3 regions of the Comamonas sp. CAH-2 genome follow, and region 2 is predicted to be linked to each of the others. Evidence: predicted binding sites of a transcription regulator. Region 2 holds the regulator's gene; each other region holds the start of a gene.

Region 1 (4,689 bases), on a different contig from region 2:
CTGCCAATACGCGAGCCGCAAGGCCAACCGTCGTTGCGAAAATGGAGACGCAGTCGACGCTCTGGGCTGCTGGCACCACACCATTCGCGCTGAGAAGACCACGCGAGGGCTTGAGTCCGACGATGTTGTTCAGCCCTGCCGGTACGCGGCCAGAGCCTGCGGTGTCGGTGCCGAGCGCGAAGTCCACCTCACCGGTTGCCACCGCCGCCGCTGAGCCAGAGCTGGAACCACCGGAGACGTACCGCGCTTCGAATGCGTTAGGAACGGGTCCAAAAGGCGAGCGCGTGCCGTTCAGGCCGCAGGCGAACTGGTCGAGGTTGGTCTTGCCCACCAGCTTCGCGCCCGCGTCCAGCAGCTTGCCGACCACGGTTGCGTGTGCGGCCGGCATGTTGCTGTAGCTCGGACAACCGGCAGTGGTCGGCCAGCCGGCAACGTTGATGTTGTCCTTCACCGCGAAGCGCAGTCCGGCAAGGCGGCCGTCCGTCGTGGTTTGAATCGGACGGTCCGGTCGGACGATCCAAGCTGCCGCAGGGTCGCCTTTGAGTTGCTGAGTCGTGGTCAACATGTCGTTCTCGCTCTTTGGTGCTCAGGCGCGCGCGATGACCGCAATCGGGCCACCGCCGGCGGGCCCTTGATGCTCGGCTCCGCCGGACACGTACACCATGCCGTGGCCAACCACCGACGCGACAACAGCGCCCGTCACGGCTCGGGCATGCCGGGTGGAGTTGATGTCCGAATCGCCAAGCATCGTGTGGCGCATGCCACGCACCCGTCCGTCGGGGCTGGCCTCGGCCTTGCAGAACACGTTGACGATGCGGTCCAGTCCTTCGTTACCCTGCAGACCCAGCGACTGCATCGTGCGACGCACGGCCTCGGCGTCAATGGCGTCCGCCATCACGTCGTGGGCGATGACCAGATCGCTGGTCGCCTGCGCGCTCATGCCGATGGCGATGACGACGTTGTGCTCCAGTTCGATGCCGGCAGACACCGATGCGACGGCAGAGGACAGGCTCCAGTCGTGCAGCACCGCATCGTCGACCAGCGCCGACGAGGCGGCCTCCTCGGTGGCCAGGGCGATCCCCAAGGCGGTCGCCCCGCGTGAGTAGCCCATGGACTCGTAGGTGTCGGCCGTGACAGGCTCGCAACCACGTTCGCGCGCTGCAGCGATCTTGCTTGGAGTGAGCAAAGGACACTTCACCTGGACGAAATGCAGGTCGTCTATCGACGCGATGCCACCGTCCCGCATGGCGCGCACGACGGCTTCAGCGGTCTCTTCGATCTGCGCACGCCGACCGATTTCCTCGGGCAGGAAGTCGCGGGTGAAGGCGATGCCAAGAGTCAGCCGCTTCGAACCCGCGACAGGGACTCCTTGCGCGGGCCGCCTGGTGAATACCGTCTGGTGTGGAGACAGAACCCCCTCGGTGCCGCCCGACATAACGAAGGCAACACGCTTCTCGACTTCACTGGGCTCCAGTTCCAGGTGGCGGCCGAGACATGCGGCCAGCATGCTGGTCGCGTACTCGCGGGTGTAGTCGTTCACACAGCCGTTGCCCTCTGTCTTTCCCATCACTGCGACGATGTCGCGTGCGGCCACCCGTCCCGACGCGATCAGTTCTTCAAGGCCGGAGATGTCGCCAGGGCTGCGACTTGGGATACGGATGACGTCGACGTGATGCATGTTCGGTTGTCTTTCGGTGGTCAGGTGGCGGAGACCCCGCGACGAGCGAGCTCGACGAAGGGATTGAGGTACCTCCTGTCGTTGCTCGGCACAGGTGGTGCGCTTCGGAGCAAGGTGGACGGAGGTGTCCTGTGGCGCTGTTGGGACGCAAACGGTATGCCATTGAACGCTCTCGACTGAGGCCTTTTCAGGCGCTCTGCGCTGCCGTTCCGGCATCAGTCTTGCATTGGGCTTGGCATGCAACACCTTCGCTTCCTCCACTACATCGATGCAGTCGCCCGCAGCGGCTCAATCCGCGCTGCAGCCGAAAAGCTCCACGTTGCGTCGTCCGCCGTCAACCGTCGCGTTCAAGACCTGGAAGAGGAGCTGGGCACACCCATCTTCGAGCGGCTCCCGCGTGGGGTGCGCTTGACGGCTGCGGGTGAGCTGTTCCTGGGATACGCCCGTAGGCGCAAGGCCGACCTGGACCAAGTGCGCTCTCAGATCGAAGACCTTGGCGGCGTGCGTCGTGGCCACGTCACGCTTGCTGCGAGCCAGGCTCTGGCTCCTGCCTTCCTGCCGAAGGCGATCCATGAATTTCAGACGTCACGGCCGGGCATCGCATTCGACGTCAAGGTCCACGACCGCGAGCGCGCAGTCGACGCCGTCACGGACTTCGAAGCGGACCTCGGCCTCATCTTCAATCCGCCAGACCTACGCGGCTTGGCGGTGCTGGCCCAGGCCCGACAGCGCACCTGCGCGATGGTGGCGCCGGACCATCCCCTGGCCAAGCGCTCGAGCGTGCGTCTGAAGGACTGCCTGGCGTATCCCATCGCGCTGCCGGATAGCAGCCTCTCGGGGCGCAGCGTCCTTGAGGACCTGTTCGAGCAGTCGTCCGCACAACCGCATCCGCCGCTGGTGTCGAACTCCTACGAGATGATGCGCGGCTTCGCCCGGGAAGCGGGTGGTGTGAGCTTCCAGATCGAGATTGGCGCAGGCCCTTCGGCCGGCGCCGTGGCCATTCCCATCGACGAGCGCAGGCTACCGACCGGAAGACTGGTGTTGGTCGCGCTGCGTGACCGTGTGCTCCCAATGGCAGCAGCTGCTTTTGCCGAGTTCATCACCGAGAAGCTCAGGGAATCGAACCAAAACGGGGAGTGAATCTACCAACATGGTGCACGCGAAAGATGCCATGCACCACAGTGAGAACTGCTGCCGTTTTGGCATCGGTGTGATTCAAAAATGGCAAAAAGTGAGACCAGTTCAGGTGCGCCCGAAGACTTGCATCAGCAGGCTCGTCATGCGGCCTGAATTGGCCTGCTTTTTGCACTGAGCTCAGTACCTCACACAAGGACTTTGCCCATGTCTTCGCCCGTTACCCGTCGCTCCTTCTCCACACTGACCATCGCTTTGGCGTTTGGAGGCATGGCCTCCGCAACGGTCGCCATGGCGCAAGGCCAAGCCAAGGTGGCGATGCTTCTGCCTGGCTCCATCAACGACCAGAGCCACAACGCCAATGGCTACGCGGCCATCATGAAGTTGAAGGCCAATGGGGCGGAGACGGCGTACTCTGAGAACGTGCCTCCGGCGGACCATCTGGAGACGATGAAGGACTACGCCCGTCGCGGCTTCAATCCGGTCATCGGCCACTCTGGTCGCTTCCTGTCGGCAGCACAGCGTGTCGGTCCGGAGTTCGAGAAGACCACGTTCATTGTCGGTGCCGGTTCGCAGGGCTTCGGCAAGAACGTCACCTCGATCAACTACGACGATGCGCAGGTCGGATTCCTGATGGGCGTGCTGGCTGCGCGCCTGTCCAAGACCGGCAAGATCGGCTCGGTCAACGGCCTCGAGGGGCTGCTGAACGTTGTGCAGCAGGTCGGCGCGTTCCGCCAAGGCGTGAAGAGCGTTCGCCCTGACGCCGAAGTCCGCGTCATTTACATCAAGGACATGGAGGATGCGGCCATGGCGAAGGAGGCCGCACTCGCGCTGATCGCGGGCGGTGCCGATTTCGTGTTCGGCAAGCTGAACGCCGGGCAGAACGGCATCATCCAGGCAGCGAAGGAGAAGAACGTCTTCACCACCGGCCGCTCGTTCGCGCATGCCCAGGCCGCCGCTCAGAACGTGGTCAGCTCGATCATTGAGAACTGGGAAGCGATGTACGTCGCCGCGGCCGCCGAGGCGCGCGCTGGAACGCTGAAACCGGCCCTCATCACATACGGCTACGAGTCGAAGACCGGCCCTGGTGCAGACCTGATGTTCAGCAAGGAGGCTGCGTTCGCGCCTTCGGTACCCAAGAACGTCGTTGCCGAGATTGATGGCCTGAAGAAGAAGTTCTCCGCCGGCGAACTGAAGCTGACGGTCAGCAAGGAAGACGCGCGCGGAGGCGTATGAGCCAGGCACTGCTGGAGATGCGCGGCATCTCCAAGTCTTACGGCTCGGTTAGAGCCAATCGCGGCATCAACCTCACGGTTATGCCTGGGCAGATCGTGGGTTTGCTCGGCGAGAACGGCTCGGGAAAGAGCACACTGATGAAGGTGCTCTTCGGCATGGTTCGCCCCGACGAAGGGGGCATCGTGTACGAAGGCCGGGAGCTTGAAGCCGGAAGCCCGCGTGCTGCCTTGCAGAAGGGCATCGCGATGATCCACCAGCACTTCACGCTGGTGGAGGCGATGACGGTGACGGAGAACCTGATGCTGGGCTGGAGCGAGCGCGGCGGCGCCTGGCTGGACCATGCTGGGACCGCCGCGCGCGTGCGCGAGGCCGCGACGCGCTACGGCCTGGAGATCGACCCCGACGCGCGCGTCGAAGCGCTCGCGCTGGGTGAGAAGCAACGCGTGGAGATTCTCAAGGCCATCCTGCGCGGCGCCCACCTCCTGATCCTGGATGAGCCGACCTCAATCCTGTCGCCACCGGAGATTGCGCTGTTGCTTGCCTTCCTCAAGCGCTTCCGCGCCGAAGGCCACTCCGTCGTGTTCATCACGCACAAGCTCGGAGAGGTGCTTGAAGTCGCCGACCAGGTCGTGGTGTTGCGC
Region 2 (4,689 bases):
AGCAGCTGAAGCAGAAGCTGGACGGTGCGGGCGTGGACGCCGCCCTGGTGCGCGTGCAGCAGTGAACTTTCTGAGGCTTTCCCCCTCTCAATGCCCATATCTCAAGAAGGAGTCCTTTTGATGCAACGCCGCCAGTTCTCTTTGGCCGCAGCCACCGCTGCGACCTCCATGGCCTTCGGTGCCAACACGGCTTGGGCACAGGCTGCCGCCCCCAAGGAAGGCAAGGAATACCTGCGCCTGTCGACCCCCGCCCCCACGGAAGCGGCCGCTGGCCAGATCGAGGTGGTGGAGTTCTTCTGGTACAGCTGCCCCCACTGCAACGCGTTCGAGCCCACCTTTGCCGCGTGGAAGCAGAAGGCCCCGGCCAACGTGTCCGTGCGCCGCGTGCCCGTGGCCTTCAACGCCAGCTTCGTGCCCCAGCAAAAGCTGTATTTCGCGCTGCAGGCGATGGACAACTTCGACGCCATGCACGTCAAGGTGTTCCACGCCATCCATGTGGAGCGCAACAAGCTGGCCAAGGACGAGGACATCTTCAACTGGGTCGCCAAGCAGGGCGTGGACGTGAACAAGTTCAAGGAGATCTACAACTCCTTCAACGTCGCCAGCCAGGTGCGCAAGGCCACCCAGGTGCAGCAGGCGTATGACGTGGAAGGCGTGCCCTCCATGGGCGTGGCCGGCCGCTACTACACCGACGGCCCCCGTGCCGGCAGCATGCCGAATGTGCTGCGTGTGGTCGAATACCTGGTGGAGCAAAGCCGCAAGGCCTGACCCGGCCTGCTGCCCCATCCCCGAGCCCGCCTTGCGCGGGCTTTTTTGTGGGCTTGGGAGGCAGGATGACTACAATGTCCAGCAAGAAACGTGCCCTGCCCATGACACCCAAACTCCTCACCTGCCTGTTGTTGACTGCCCTTGCGGGGGCTTCTGGCGTGGCGCATGCCGAGCGTGCCGACCGCGACAAGCCCATGAACATCGAAGCCGATGCCTTGCGCCACGACGAGCTCAAGCAGACCAGCGTGTTCACCGGCAATGTGGTGATGACCAAAGGCTCCATCGTGCTGCGCGGCGCGCAGCTGGACGTGCGCCAGGACGGCGAAGGCTACCAGCACGGCGTGGTCAAGGCCGACGCCGGCAAGCGCGCCTTCTTCCGCCAGAAACGCGACACGGCGCCCGGCGCCCCCGAAGAGTTTGTCGAGGGCGAGGCCGAGGTCATCGAGTACAACGGCCGCACCGACGATGTGAAGCTGATCCGCCGCGGCCAGTTGCGCCGCTACACCGGCGGCAAGCTCAGCGACGACATCATGGGCAGCGTCATTACCTACAACAACCTGACCGATGTGTTCACGGTCGACGGCGAAAAGCGCAGCAACCTGCCTTCGTCGGCACCCGCAGGCTCGGGCGGCCGCGTGCGCGCCATCCTGGCGCCCAAGGCCACGCCGGGCAGCAGCCCCGCGCCGGCACCGGCCCAGCCCTTGCAGCCGTCGGGTGGTCTGAACTCCCAAGGACAGTGATGGCAGAAGATTTTCGTGACGCGCGTGCCACCAGCAAGCTGGAGGCGCGCCACCTGGCCAAGACCTATGGCAGCCGCAAGGTGGTCAAGGACGTGTCCATGACGGTGCAAAAGGGCGAGGTGGTGGGTCTGCTCGGCCCCAACGGCGCGGGCAAGACCACCTCGTTCTACATGATCGTGGGCCTGGTGCGCTGCGATGGCGGCGACATCCTGATCGACGGCCAGTCCGTGGGCAACATGCCCATCCACCAGCGCTCGCGCCTGGGGCTGTCCTACCTGCCGCAGGAGGCCTCGATCTTTCGCAAGCTGAACGTCGAGGACAACGTGCGCGCCGTGCTGGAGCTGCAGACGGATGCGGCCGGCCAGCCCCTGGGTGCCGCTGCCATCGAGCAGCAGCTGACCAGCCTGCTGCAGGAGCTGCGCGTCGAGCACCTGCGCAAGTCGCCGTCGCTGGCGCTGTCCGGCGGCGAGCGCCGCCGCGTGGAGATCGCGCGCGCCCTGGCCTCCAACCCGCGCTTCATCCTGCTGGACGAGCCCTTCGCCGGCATCGATCCGATCGCCGTGATCGAGATCCAGCGCATCATCGGCTTCCTCAAGGAACGCGGCATCGGTGTGCTGATTACCGATCACAACGTGCGCGAAACACTGGGTATCTGTGACCACGCCTTCATCATCAGCGATGGCACAGTACTCGCCCAGGGCACACCCGAGGAGATCGTCGAGAACCCGGATGTGCGCCGGGTCTACCTGGGTGAGCACTTCCGCATGTAGTCTGGCCCGGCAGCGTCGGCAATCACAAGAAAGTTCGAGGGGGTACAGCGTTGAAGCCAGGTTTGTCACTGCGGGTCTCACAGCATCTGGCGCTCACGCCGCAGTTGCAGCAATCCATCCGGCTGTTGCAGCTGTCCACCCTGGAGTTGTCCCAGGAAGTCGAGCAGATGCTCGACGACAACCCGTTTCTGGAGCTGGCCTCGGACGACGCCCCGCGCGAGGAGTTCGGCCTGCAGACTGCGGACGAGCCCGCCCAGCACGAGGGCGCCTCGGCCGACGAAACACCATATTCCATAGCAGACAGCGCAGGCACAGCCAGCGCTGAAGGCCAAAAAGACCAGGAATCCTCGGCGCCCGACAGCGACGTGCCCAGCGACTGGGAGGGCGACGGCAGCGTCGACATGGCGCACGACGACAGCGAATGGGGCGGCGACGCCCCGGCGCGCGGCAACCGCAACGACGACGAGGATGCCCCCACGGCCCTGGACCTGGCGGGCGCGCACGAGTCGCTGACCGATTTCCTGCACCAGCAGGCACTGTCGCTGCGCCTGTCCGAGATCGACCGCTACGCGCTGCGCTTCCTGATCGAAAACCTCAACGACGACGGCTACCTCGAGGACCCGCTGCAGGAGTTGGCCGAGGGCCTGGCCGGCACCGACGACCTGGAGCAGCTCGACGAGCTGGTGCACCGCTTCACCGTGGCCCTGCGCCTGCTGCAGTCGCTGGAGCCCGTGGGCGTGGGTGCCCGCGACCTGGCCGAATGCCTGCGCCTGCAACTGCTGCACCTGCACCGCGAGGACCCGCAGGACGAGATGCTGGAGGTGGCGCTGCAGGTCTGCGCCCAGCCGCTGGAAATGCTGGCGCGGCGCGATGTGCGCAAGCTGATGCAGGCCTGCGGCCTGCCCGAGGCCAAGGTGCGCGCCGCGCTGGGCGTCATCGCCCGGCTGGAGCCCAAGCCGGGACGGCGCTTCACCGATGTCGAGCGCCACATCATCGTGCCCGACGTGATCGTCAAGAAAACGTCGCGCAAAGGGGGCGATGGCCTGGCGCAGTTCAGCGTGCAGCTGAACCCGGACGTGATGCCGCGCCTGCGCGTGCACGACGTCTACGCCAACGCCCTGCGCAGCCACAAGGGCAGCGACGGGCACGCCGGCCTGCAGCAGCGGCTGCAGGAGGCGCGCTGGTTCATCAAGAACGTGCAACAGCGCTTCGACACCATCCTGCGCGTGTCCAAGGCCATCGTCGACCGGCAGAAGAACTTCTTCGTGCACGGCGAGCTGGCCATGCGCCCGCTGGTGCTGCGCGACATTGCCGACGAACTGGGCCTGCACGAATCGACCATCAGCCGCGTGACCACGGCCAAGTACATGGCCACGCCGCACGGCACCTACGAGCTGAAGTTCTTCTTCGGCTCGGGCCTGGGCACGGAGACCGGGGGCAACGCCTCCAGCACGGCGGTGCGCGCGCTGATCAAGCAGTTCGTCGCGGCCGAGAGCCCGAAGAAACCGCTGTCCGACAGCCAGATCGCGGACATGCTCAAGGAGCAGGGCATCGAGTGCGCGCGCCGCACCGTGGCCAAGTACCGCGAGGCCTTGAAGATCGCCCCGGCCAACCTGCGCAAGGCGCTGTAGACGCCTTAGGGTCGGTGGCTGGCTATGCAGACACGGCGGTCGACTATCCAAAAAGAGAGCTGCTGGCGCTGCATAGACAAAGGGTTCAGATGGAAAACCATCTGAACCCTTTTTTGCAAGCGCGCGAGCCGCTCTTTTTTGAGAACCCCGCGGGCACGCGCAGCGCGTGCCCGGCGGTGCGTCAGCGCAGGGCCAGGGCCTGCGTGGCGGGCGCGTGGTCCAGCTTGAAGCCGCCGACCACCTCGGCCAGCTGGTGCGCCTGCTGCTGCAGCGACTGCGCGGCGGCGGTGGCCTGTTCCACCAGGGCGGCGTTCTGCTGCGTGCCCTGGTCCATCTGGCTGACGGCGCCGTTGATCTCGCCGATGCCGTTGCTCTGCTCCTGGCTGGCGTGGCTGATCTCCGCCACGATGGCGGTGACGCGGCGCACGCTGTCCACCACTTCCTGCATGGTGGCGCCGGCCTCCTGCACCAGGCGGCTGCCGGTGTTGACCTGGTTGACTGAGTCGTCGATCAGCTGCTTGATCTCCTTGGCCGCGGCGGCGCTGCGCTGGGCCAGGGTGCGCACCTCGCCGGCCACCACGGCAAAGCCGCGGCCCTGCTCGCCGGCACGGGCGGCTTCCACCGCCGCATTCAGCGCCAGGATGTTGGTCTGGAAGGCGATGCTGTCGATCACGCCGATGATGTCGACGATCTTGCGCGATGCGGCGTCGATGCCGCCCATGGTCTGCACCACCTGGCCGACCACGCTGCCGCCGTGCGAGGCGACGGAGGAGGCGCTGC
Region 3 (4,689 bases), on a different contig from region 2:
GGAAGTTCGTTGCGTTGGATCACGGCGCGCAGGGTCGGGTGGCAGGAGTCCACAGCTTAGCGGCGTGCTGCATCTTGTCCAATGATTCAAAATGAAGGCAGAAATCTTCTTTCGTGATGAGGTGGTGCCATGCAACTCAAATCCCTGCGCATCTTCGAGGCCGTGTGCGAGACCGGCAGTTTCGGCGCGGCCGCGCAACAGCTGCACACCGTGCAGTCCAACGTGACGGCCCACATCAAGAAGCTGGAGGAAGAGCTGGGCGCGCAACTGCTGGAGCGCAGCACGCCGGTGGTGCCGACCTCGGCCGGGCGGCTGCTGCGCGGCCATGCGCGGCACATGCTGGCCTCGCACGACGAGGTGCTGGCCCTGCTGCAGGGCCGCCAGGCGGCGCCGGGGGCGCTGTGCATCGGCTCCATGGAGACCACGGCCGCGCTGCGCCTGCCGCCGCTGCTGGCCCAACTGCACCGCCGCCACCCCGGCATGGTGATGGAGCTGCGCACCGGCCCCACGGCCTTTCTGGTCGACGAGATGCTGGCCGGGCGGCTGGACTGCGCCCTGGTCGCCGGCCAGCCACCGCAGCCGCGATTGCAGGCCTGGCCGGTGTTCCGCGAAACCCTGGTACTGGTCGGCAGCGCGCCGCTGGCGCAGTTCCCCACGCCGCAGCAGCTGTGCCAGCAGCCCTTCCTGGCCTTCCGCCAGGGCTGCAGCTACCGCCAGCGCATTGAGCTGCTACTGGCCAGCCAGGGCATCACCTCGGCGCGCATCATGGAGCTGGGCTCGCTGGACGCCATCCTGGGCTGCGTCGCCGCCGGCATGGGCTATGCGCTGCTGCCCCAGTCCGTGGTGCAGGCCCAGCAGGCGCGCTTTGGCGTGCAGGGCTGCGCGCTGCCCCCGGGTCTGGCCGACATCGCCCGGGTGGACACCTGCCTGGTCAGCGGTCCCGAGGCCAGCTGGTCGCCCGCGTTGCGCGCCTGGGTGCAGCTGCTGCACGAGACCGTGGCGCCGCCCCAGCAAATGGCCGAAGCCGAAGAACTCCTGATGGCATAGCGCCCTGCGCAGGCGCAGCAAGCGTTGCAGGCCAATTTGGCAGGTTTTTTTGAGGCGGTGCTCAGGGGCTGGCGGGCACCAGGGTGCGGCGGTACTGCATGGCCTCGGCCACGTGGGCACTGGCGATGTGGGGGCTGCCGGCCAGGTCGGCGATGGTGCGTGCCACGCGCAGCGCGCGGTGGGTGGCGCGGGCCGACCAGCCCAGGCGGTCGGCAGCCTTGCGCACCAGGGCGGCAGCGCTGTCCTCCAGCTGCAGGTGCTGCTCCAGCGCGTCGCCCTGCAGCAACTGGTTGCTGCAGCCCTGGCGCTGCAGGGCCCGCGCCCGCGCCTGGGCCACGCGGGCCTGCACGGCCTGGCTGCGTTCGCCCTCGGCGCTGGCCAGCAATTGCTCGGCCGGCAGGCTGTGCACCTCGACGTGCAGGTCGATGCGGTCCAGCAGCGGGCCGCTGAGCTTGCCCTGGTAGCGCGCCACTTGGTCGGGCGTGCAGCGGCAGCTGCGCTGGGCGCTGCCCCAGAAGCCGCAGGGGCAGGGGTTCATGGCCGCAATCAGCTGAAAGCGCGCCGGGAACTCCGCGCTGTGCGTGGCGCGGGCGATGGTGATGCAGCCGGTCTCCAGCGGCTCGCGCAGGGCCTCCAGCGCGCTGCGGCTGAATTCGGGGAATTCGTCCAGGAACAGCGTGCCGTGGTGGGCCAGGGAGATTTCGCCGGGCTTGGGCGGTGAGCCTCCGCCGACCAGGGCCACGGCGCTGGCCGTGTGGTGCGGGTGGGCGGTGCGGCGCTGGCCCCACTGCGTGGCCTGGAAGCGCCCGCACAGGCTGGCGATGGCCGCGCTTTCGACGGCCTCCTGCTCGGTCATCGGTGGCAGTAGGCCGGCAAACCGGTGGGCCAGCATGGACTTGCCCGAGCCGGGCGGGCCGACCAGCAGCACGGCATGGCTGCCGGCGGCGGCAATCTCCAGGGCGCGCTTGGCCTGGACCTGGCCCTTGACCTCGGCCAGATCCAGCAGGGTCCGGGGCGCCTGGCGCGGTGGCGGCGGCATGCGCTGCCAGCCTGCGCTGGCGCGGTCGTGCGGGGTGGCACCCGGGGGCAGCAGCTGCGCCACCACATCCAGCAGGTGGGCGGCGCCATAGACCTCGGCCTGCGGGGCGCAGGCCGCCTCGGCGGCGCTGTCCAGCGGCAGCACCAGGCGTGCCGGGGTCTGCCCCCAGGGCAGGGCCAGGCTGGTGGCCAGGGCCCCGCGCACCGGCCGCAGCTCGCCGGACAGCGACAGCTCGCCCGCGAACTCCCAGCCGTGGAGCCGCGCCGCATCGATCTGCCCGCTGGCGGCCAGGATGCCCAGGGCGATGGGCAGGTCGAAGCGGCCGGAGTCCTTGGGCAGGTCGGCCGGCGCCAGGTTCACGGTGATGCGCTTGTTGGTCGGAAATTCCAGGCCGCTGTTGACGATGGCGCAGCGCACGCGCTCGCGGGCTTCCTTGACCTCCACGTCGGCCAGCCCCACCAGGGCCAGGCTGGGCAGGCCGTTGGCCAGATGCACTTCCACGGTGACGGCGGGCGCTTGCAGCCCCAAAAGGGCACGACTTTGGACGCAAGCCAGGCTCATGGGGCGGTTCTCCCTCAAAAGGTGCACAAAAAAGCAGCACATGCCACCGCGGGTTTGCACTAAAGTGGTGCATCGCGCGATGTTTCCAGATGTGCACTGTAGAACGCGGGCCTGCTCCGCTTCAAGGCCGTTGGTTGGCACGCTCCATGCTTAAAGGGCTTGTCACAACACTTTTTACAACTGCCAGCTTCCCGGAGGAACGTCTTATGAAAATGGTGTCAGCCATCATCAAGCCCTTCAAGCTCGACGAGGTGCGCGAAGCACTGTCACAGCTTGGCGTACAGGGCATCACCGTGACCGAGGTGAAGGGCTTCGGCCGCCAAAAAGGTCACACCGAGCTGTACCGCGGCGCCGAATATGTCGTCGACTTCCTGCCCAAGGTGAAGCTGGAAGCCGCGGTCGACGATGCCGTGCTCGAGCAGGTGATCGAAGCCATCGAAGGCGCGGCCCGCACCGGCAAGATCGGCGACGGCAAGATTTTCGTTTACGACCTGGAGCAGGTCGTGCGCATCCGTACCGGCGAGACCGGCAAGGAAGCCCTGTAACCCACCCCCTAATGCAAGAGACTGACATGAAAAAATCGCTCCCTGCCATCTCACTGGGTCTGGGCCTGCTGGCCGCCGCCACCGGTGCCATTGCGCAAGAAGCTGCCCCCGCCGTGGCGGTGGTGGCCGAAGTCGTCGCCGAAGCGGCCGCGCCTGCCGCCCCCGTCCTGAGCGCCGGCGACACCGCGTGGATGCTGACCTCCACCATGCTGGTGATCCTGATGGTCATCCCTGGCCTGGCCCTGTTCTACGGTGGCCTGGTGCGCTCCAAGAACATGCTGTCCGTGCTGGCCCAGGTGTTCACCGTGTTCTCGCTGATCACCGTGCTGTGGGCGGTCTACGGCTTCTCGCTGGCCTTCGGCGGTGAAGGCAAGTTCTTCGGCAGCTTCGACAAGCTGTTCCTGGCCGGCATCACGCCCGACACCCTGTCGGCCATGCTGCCCACCATCCCCGAATACGTGTTCGTGGCCTTCCAGTCCACCTTCGCCGCCATCACTGTGGCGCTGATCGTGGGGGCCTTTGCCGAACGCATCAAGTTCGCGGCCGTGATGATCTTCTCCGTGCTGTGGTTCACCTTCAGCTACATCCCCATGGCCCACATGGTCTGGGGTGGTGGTCTGCTGGCGGCCGATGGCGCGCTGGACTTCGCCGGCGGCACCGTGGTGCACATCAACGCGGCCGTGGCCGGCCTGGTGGGCGCCTACATGGTGGGCAAGCGCATCGGCTTCGGCAAGGAAGCCCTGCCTCCGCACAGCCTGACCCTGACCATGGTCGGTGCCTCCCTGCTGTGGGTGGGCTGGTTCGGCTTCAACGCCGGCTCCGCCGGTGCCGCCAACGGCATCGCTGGCCTGGCCTTCATCAACACCATCCTGGCGACCGGCGCCGCCGCCGTGTCCTGGATCGTGGCCGAAGCCCTGCACAAGGGCAAGGCCTCCATGCTGGGCGCTGCCTCGGGTGCCGTGGCCGGTCTGGTGACCATCACCCCTGCCGCTGGTTTCGTGGGCCCCATGGGTTCCATCGTCATGGGTCTGATCGCTGGCCCTCTGTGCCTGTGGGGCGTGTCGGGCCTGAAGAAGATGCTGAAGGTCGATGACACCTGCGACGTGTTCGGCGTGCACGGTGTGGGCGGTATCCTGGGTGCCATCCTGACCGGTGTGTTCGCCTCGCAAAGCCTGGGCGGCACGGGTGGTCTGACCCCCGACACCTTCGCCATGGGTGCGCAGGTCTGGGTGCAGTTCAAGAGCGTGATCGTGACCATGGTCTGGTGCGGTGTGGTCTCGTTCATCTGCTTCAAGGTCGCAGATGTCCTGGTGGGTCTGCGTGTCGCTGAAGATGCTGAGCGCGAAGGTCTGGACATCACCACCCACGGTGAGTCGGCCTACAACCGCTGAGCAAGGCGCCCGGGCGGCACCCCCGCCCCCGCGCAAGCTGAAACCGCCCTTCGGGGCGGTTTTTTCATGGGCGGTCCGCCCCCAGCGGTCCAGCCCATTCCTGGCG

The links. Region 2 encodes sigma-54, which starts transcription at its own class of promoters, with help from an activator protein. Its sites were predicted from a motif close to TGGCANGNAANCTGCTTT; they were not measured.
Region 1: the regulator sigma-54 is predicted to act here: its motif matches at 2,971-2,988, upstream of FYM52_RS14755 (BMP family protein).
Region 3: the regulator sigma-54 is predicted to act here: its motif matches at 2,783-2,800, upstream of FYM52_RS10440 (P-II family nitrogen regulator).

The regions. Positions count from the first base shown of each region.
Region 1 is NZ_VSWF01000031.1:31,111-35,799, forward strand. Features, by position in the region: gene atzF (allophanate hydrolase) at 1-565, opposite strand, end outside; gene FYM52_RS14745 (ring-opening amidohydrolase) at 587-1,678, opposite strand; gene FYM52_RS14750 (LysR family transcriptional regulator) at 1,916-2,818, shown strand; gene FYM52_RS14755 (BMP family protein) at 3,020-4,048, shown strand; gene FYM52_RS14760 (ABC transporter ATP-binding protein) at 4,045-4,689, shown strand, end outside.
Region 2 is NZ_VSWF01000025.1:19,531-24,219, forward strand. Features, by position in the region: gene FYM52_RS13315 (SPOR domain-containing protein) at 1-65, shown strand, start outside; gene FYM52_RS13320 (thiol:disulfide interchange protein DsbA/DsbL) at 121-768, shown strand; gene lptA (lipopolysaccharide transport periplasmic protein LptA) at 870-1,508, shown strand; gene lptB (LPS export ABC transporter ATP-binding protein) at 1,508-2,278, shown strand; gene FYM52_RS13335 (RNA polymerase factor sigma-54) at 2,329-3,909, shown strand; gene FYM52_RS13340 (methyl-accepting chemotaxis protein) at 4,091-4,689, opposite strand, start outside.
Region 3 is NZ_VSWF01000015.1:49,139-53,827, forward strand. Features, by position in the region: gene FYM52_RS10425 (YbfB/YjiJ family MFS transporter) at 1-53, opposite strand, end outside; gene FYM52_RS10430 (LysR family transcriptional regulator) at 130-1,047, shown strand; gene FYM52_RS10435 (YifB family Mg chelatase-like AAA ATPase) at 1,109-2,647, opposite strand; gene FYM52_RS10440 (P-II family nitrogen regulator) at 2,854-3,192, shown strand; gene FYM52_RS10445 (ammonium transporter) at 3,219-4,583, shown strand.